DNA from 2 places in the Paraburkholderia hayleyella genome. Region 2 is predicted to be linked to the other one. Evidence: predicted binding sites of a transcription regulator. Region 2 holds the regulator's gene; the other holds the start of a gene.
What was found. The regulator FliA, encoded in region 2, starts transcription of late flagellar genes. The targets are predictions, from matches to a motif close to CTAAAGTTTNNNNNNNNNNNGCCGNTA.
Positions count from the first base shown of each region.

Region 1: the regulator FliA is predicted to act here: its motif matches at 2,060-2,086, upstream of GH657_RS03725 (flagellin N-terminal helical domain-containing protein).

Region 1 is NZ_QPES01000001.1:815,768-819,183, reverse strand. It holds gene GH657_RS03735 (ATP-binding protein) at 1-1,007, opposite strand, end outside; gene GH657_RS03730 (response regulator transcription factor) at 1,075-1,866, opposite strand; gene GH657_RS03725 (flagellin N-terminal helical domain-containing protein) at 2,184-3,038, shown strand; gene GH657_RS03720 (flagellin N-terminal helical domain-containing protein) at 3,306-3,416, shown strand, end outside.
Region 2 is NZ_QPES01000001.1:387,558-390,973, forward strand. It holds gene flhF (flagellar biosynthesis GTPase FlhF) at 1-990, shown strand, start outside; gene GH657_RS01745 (P-loop NTPase) at 983-1,888, shown strand; gene GH657_RS01750 (RNA polymerase sigma factor FliA) at 1,926-2,657, shown strand; gene GH657_RS01755 (TolB family protein) at 2,712-3,416, opposite strand, start outside.

The sequences.
Region 1 (3,416 bases), 430 kb from region 2:
AACATCAATACCAAAAGGCCCCAGCCAAACGCCATGACATGCATCAGGCGGCCGGAGACAAAACGGCAAATCAGGATCATCCCCAGCGCCAGCACGAGATAAACCGGGACGGTCACTGCCGAGGGCCATTCACGCACCACGCTGCCTGTCATCAATGCGCTGGCAATCAACGCGTCCAGTCCGGCACGTGACACGGCCTCCATATGCAACGACGACACGCGGAACCGGCCTTCCCCTTGCCATGCCGTATATCCGACAAAAACGATTTTTCCGGCGAACGCCGCAGGTGGAACCCGGCCTTCTATCACATCGATGAATGAATAGGATGACAAACTTGACGCACGCGGCAGCATCAGCAACACGGTATCGGTTCGGGTCGCGCCCAGCGACAATGCGTGCGGCTGCTCGTAGTCATCGAGCTTGAAGGGCAACGGCTGGCCCGCCACGCGCAAGGCCTCCAGCGCGATGTGTGAGTACTTCGCATGGCCGATTTGCTGCGAAGGCACGAAGCCGTTCACCACGCCGTAATGGCCTCGCGTCACCGTGCGATGACCATAACCCGCAGCTGCGTCACGCAAGGCAGCGGGCGGACTGAGTGCAGGCTGGCCCGTGCCATCGCTTTCGATACTCGGCAGCGCCAGCACAACCCGGCCATTTTGCCGCACCGCTTGCGTGAAGCCGGGGGTGGCAATGGTGGGAGAAAGCGGGAGATCAATCACGATGCTGCGGGCATCGTGGAGTTTTTCAAGAAGACGCTCGCCGTAATGCAGCGGATCAGTGGGATACAGAATATGGAGGGTTTTTTCGTCGATCTCGATGACCGCGACCCCAGTGGCTTGGGCTGTAGGCAGCCACAGACGCATTGCATCGAACATTGCCCGGTCAAGCGAGCCTGTCGCCATGGTGCCGCCAGGGTGCGAACTCAGCGCTGCCAGCAGCAACATGCCCACCAGGAAAACCCCACGTCCCAATCCCAGACTGGCACAACGCTTCAACCAACGACGCATGAATGGCATCAAGAACCTCTCTTGTCAGTCTGCCGGGAACCCAGCGCTGAAATGCCTGCTCGATGTTTTATGTCCGGACGACGAATGACGGCGCGCCCGAATACGCCGGCGCTGACACAGACTGCTTTCGCGGTGCGGATGCGGCCGATGCTGACGCGATCCGTGTAGTACGCTCCAGCCGATAGCCATAGTTGTAAACCGTCGACACCACCACGTCATTTTTCGCACGCAACTCAAGCGCGCTGCGCAGCTTGCTGATGTAGGTGGCCAGCGTGGCATCGTACTTGCGGTCGATGACGCCCCATATCTGCTTGATCAGCACATCCTTGGTGACGATGCGTCCGATATTCTGAAAGAGATACAACGCCAGATCGAATTCGCGTGCGGATAGCGTCAGCATTTTTTTGCCGTTGACACCATTGACCGTCACGCTGCGCGCATTGGTATCCAGCACATAACGTCCGACCTCCAGCATTGGGGTGCGAGTCACTTCGGGATAGTACTTGCGCAGTTGCGCCTGAACCCGCGCCACCAGTTCGCGCTCACGCACTGGCTTGGAAAGGTAATCGTCCGCGCCGCAGTTCAGGCCGTGAACGATATCGCCCTCGTCATCGTGCTGCGTCACCATCAGCACCGGCAGTAGTTGTGAGAAGCGTTCACGTGTGAGACGCAGCACTTCGATGCCAGGTGTACCCGGCACGTCCCAGTCGAGCAGCAGCAAATCAACGGGTTCGCTTTCAATCATCTGCAGAAAGCTATCGCCGTCATGGCGCACCACTACATCATGTCCCGCCTTCTTGAGCCAGCCCGCCACGGCCTTCGCCTGTTCAATCGAATCTTCCAGGATTGCGATACGCATCTGATACTCCTTACCAGAGTACTAACACTGAAATAACCGGTACAGCCAAATTCGCCTACCCGGAAAACCCTCCATCACTGTTTCTAACTGTAAAAGTATTTTAGGATCGCCTGAATTATTACACTCAGATTTCTTAAATTTCTTAAGATAAATCTTAAAATGTTAAATTTTCATCATAGAAAATAAACTCAGTTTAAAACCTGGGAGAGGTGTGCCGTTTTGTACAGGTGACGCCGCTGCTTAACTCAATGCATGCAATGCAACGCGGCGGACACTCGAAACGATCCCTCGAATCATTTACCCAGGAAATCCTAATCATGTTGAGCCTGCACACCAATTCAGCCGCCATGTCGATCCAGCGCACCCTCAGCAACACGCGGGCCGCAGCGGATACTTCGATGACCCGTCTGGGCACCGGCTTTCGCATCAACTCCGCCAAAGACGACGCAGCAGGCCTGCAAATCGCTACCCGACTGATGGCGCAAACACGCGGCATGAACGTCGCCATGCAGAACACGCAAAACGCCACGTCGATGCTGCAAACCGCCGACGGCGCGTTCTCTGAAGTCAGCAACGTGCTGCTGCGCATGAAAGACCTCGCCACGCAAGCCGCAGACGCATCGTCGTCGGCCGCAGACAAGACCGCCATGCAAGCGGAATACGATGCACTCGGCAGCGAACTGTCGAACATCATGAGCAACACCTCATACGGTGGCGAGAAGCTGCTGAGCGGCGGCAAGCTCGGCGACAAGATGACGTTCCAGATCGGCGCCAGCAAGGCTGAAACAATGGAAGTCAACCTGAAAACTCAATTGAAGACACTGGATGATTCGTTCAAGGCCGTGTCCAAGAACTACACGGCCGCTGCACAAGGCGATGAACTGACGAGCGGCACAGCCTCCGCACAGATCAACGCGATCAATACCGCGCTCAGCGATCTGGGGACCACACGTTCGGCAATCGGTGCGGCACAAAACCGTCTGTCGCACATCAATAACAACCTGGGCAACATGGCCAGCAACACCGCCGACGCTCAGGGCCGCATCATGGACGTCGATTACGCGTCGGAAAGCGCCAACATGACCTCCAAGCAGATTCTTCTGCAAGCCAGCTCCGCCATGCTCAAGCAAAGCTCCAGCATGAGCCAGATGGTGCTGTCGCTGATCCAGTAAGCGGAGTTCATACAGCACTTCGTAGTACCAGAAATGGCAGTACCGACGGCCCGCCTTGTGCGGGCCGTTTTCATTCAGAGAGAGCAGGCGCAGCCTGGACATTCCCCAGAAGCGGGCTCAACGACACACCCGCCAATAAATTTTCATGCCGCTTTAAAGATTCAGCCTCAGCGTCGTTTTGTACAGGTGACGCCGCTGCTTAACTCAACACAACGCGGTGGACACTCGAAACGATCCCTCGAACCATTTACCCAGGAAATCCTAATCATGTTGAGCTTGCATACCAATTCAGCCGCCATGTCGATCCAGCGCACCCTCAGCAACACACGGGCCGCAGCGGATACCTCGATGACCCGTCTGGGCACCGGCTTTCGTATC
Region 2 (3,416 bases):
ATGGAGCAAGTGGTGAACGACACCGTGATGCATGAGCTGGCGTCGATGCGCGAGATGATGGAAACGCATTTTGCTGGTCTGCAATGGGCGGAGCGTCAGCGCCGCAGCCCGATGCATGCTGCGCTGACACGGCAGCTTTTTGCCACGGGGTTTTCCGCACAACTGGTGCGCAAGCTGGTGGATAAGCTACCCGAGGTCGATCACCTGGACGCCGCGATGGCTTGGGTGCATTCGGTTCTTGAAACCAATTTGCCGGTGATGGCGAACGAAGACGCGCTTCTCGAACAAGGCGGCGTATTCGCCTTGATGGGGCCGACGGGGGCGGGCAAGACCACCACCACGGCCAAACTCGCCGCGCGTTGCGTGATGCGTTTTGGCGCGAGCAAGGTCGCGCTGCTGACGACGGACAGTTACCGCATCGGCGGACACGAACAGCTGCGCATCTACGGACGCATTCTGGGCGTCGCCGTCCATGCAGTGAAAGACACCGCCGATTTACAGCTCGCGCTCTCTGAGTTGCGCAACAAGCACATCGTGCTGATCGACACGATTGGCATGAGCCAGCGCGACCGCCTGGTTGCGGAGCAGATTGCCATGCTGTGCAACGCTGGACGACGCGTGCAGCGTTTGCTTTTGCTCAATGCGACGAGCCATGGCGACACGCTCAATGAAGTGGTTCAGGCATACCAGAGCACGGACGATACCGAACCGCTCGCAGGCTGCATTCTGACGAAGCTCGACGAAGCTACGCATCTGGGCAGCGCGCTTGATACCGTGATTCGCTATCGCTTGCCGGTGCATTACGTCTCGACTGGACAAAAAGTACCGGAAAACCTGTATGTCGCAACGTGCTCCTTTTTGCTGAAAAGTGCATTTTGTGTGCCGCGTGCGCACTCGCCGTTCGTTCCTGAGGACGATGATTTTCCCGGGTTGCTCTCCGAGCCTGCCGCGCGCGCAGGAGCCGATTTGCGCGAGGTTCGCTTTGGATAAATACGTCGCGGACCAGGCTGAAGGATTGCGCCGGATGCTGGCCCATAGCCGCTCGCGCGTTCTCGCGGTGGTCAGTGCAACAGCGGGTGCAGGGAGCACGACGGTTGTCGTCAATCTGGCGGCGGCGCTCGCGCTCCAGGGCAAGGATGTGCTGGTGCTTGATGAGAGCGTGGGCGGGTTATCGGTGAGCGCGATGCTTGGAGGCTTGCGCGGTGTGGGCCAGGCGAATGCCGTGCTGAATGGCGAAGCCGCCTTGGAGCAGGCTGCGGCACGCCATGCGCTGGGCTTTGCGGTGCTGGCGGCGCCTCATTGCATGACGGGCATGAGGGGCATGACGGGTGAGCCCGATGCATCTGCGGCAGCCATGGCGCCACGTTACGACGCCTTGCTGAATGGGGCGGCCGATATCGTGCTGATTGACGCCCGGCTCGACGCGCACGGCTCGCTGTCCGGGCTGGCATTGCAAGCGCATGACGTGATGCTTGTCACACGCGTAACAGCCGCTGAGATCACCGAAACCTATGCTTGCCTGAAGCGTTTGCACTACGTGCATGGGCTCGCCCAGTTCCGGGTGCTGGCCAATCACGTGCAGCGCGCAAGCAACGCGCAAACCGCTTTCCGTAATCTCGCGGCTGTGGCGGGCCGCTATCTCGGCATCGCGCTGGGAGATGCCGGCCACATCATGAACGATACGCAGATCGCACGGGCTCTGGCGTTATCGCGTTGTCTTGTGGAGGCGTTTCCGTCGACGCTGGCCGCCGCTGCGCTGCGTCAGCTGGCGGCCATCTTGATGCACTGGCCGCAACGCGAGACGTCACTTTTGCCTCATAGGCATCACGCAGAGATTGCCGTGAGCCCGCCACGGCACGCTGGGCAACCGCTCGCGCGGCACGCCTGAGGCCGCGCGGCATACGAACCAGGGGAAGGGGAGCACGATGTACAACGCTCAGGGAAAAATTTCCCAGGCTGATGTTCTAACTCAGTACGCACCCCTTGTGCGTCGGCTGGGCTTGCAACTGGTCGCGCGCATGCCGGCGAGTGTTGATCTGGACGATCTGATTCAGGCGGGGATGATCGGGTTGCTTGATGCGGCGACCCGTTACAAGGAAGACCAGGGCGCGCAGTTCGAAACTTACGCCAGCCAGCGGATTCGTGGCGCGATGCTCGACGAGTTGCGCAGTAGCGATTGGCTGCCACGCAGCTTGCGGCGCACTTCGCGCGAAGTCGAACGGGCGGTGCAAAAGGTCGAACAGCATGCGGGACGTGCCGCGAGCGAAAGTGAAATCGCCGATCACCTGAAGATGCCGCTGGATGAATACCAGACGCTTTTGCAGGAATTGCATGGCAGCCAGTTGATCTATTACGAGGACTTCGACCGCTCCGCTGAAGATGAGCCGTTTTTGGACCGTCATTGCGTGGACCGGGCCGATCCGCTTTCGGCATTGCTCGACGAGAGCTTGCGCGAGGCGCTGGTGGAAGCGATCGAGCGCTTGCCGGAGCGCGAGAAGCTCCTGATGTCGCTCTATTACGAACGCGGTATGAACCTGCGGGAAATTGGCGCGGTGATGGAAGTGAGCGAATCGCGCGTGTGCCAGTTGCATAGTCAGGCGGTTGCGCGTTTGCGCGCCCGGCTGCGCGAGGTGGCCTGGGTGAGTGCGGCTGCTTGAGCGTGGCTGCCTGAGTGCCTGCCTGAGCGCAGCCGCTCGGGACAGCACGGTGTTTTACAGCAGCATCGAGATATCTACCCAGGCAATGCCGGTGGTTTGCGCGTGATTCGGATGTGCCATGCAGAAGATCAGCCGTTTGCCATCCGGGAAAAACTTCGCGTGTTGCGCTTCGCCGAGAGCGGGGTCCGTCACCTGGGTGACGGTGCCTTTTTCGATGTTGTAGAGATAGAGCGCATAGCCCTTGCCGCCTCGGCCCGATTCGAAAACGATCGTGCGGCCATCGGGCGACCAGGCCGGAGCCCGGCCTTCGTGCGCCGAAGAGTACGCGCTGAGCGAGGCTGCGGTTTCGAGTGGCGAGCTCACGTAAGTGCCATTTTCATACTTGTTGATGAAAATGTAGTTTGCGTCCTGGTTGTAATGGCTCGACGGATTGCCGGGACTTGACCAGTTATCCACGATGGGCTGTCCGGCAAAAACAATTTGCGGCAAATCATTGGGCCCGATGGCCGGCATGCCGCCATACAGTGGAGCCCCTGTGCTCGCACTCGTGCCGCTGATATCAAGCGCGGCTGTCGCGCCGGTGCGATCGAAAACGGTGTTGCAGGGCTTGTGCGTGGCAGCGGGCCCGCTATTTTCCGCGACCAGCAAACTGCCATCGAGACTCCATTGTGGGTAGTCGTAGCCTTCCGTGCCGTTGAGCTGACGCGTCGTGACGCCATTGGCATCGACAATCCAGACGTGAATCGCATCGCCGTTTTT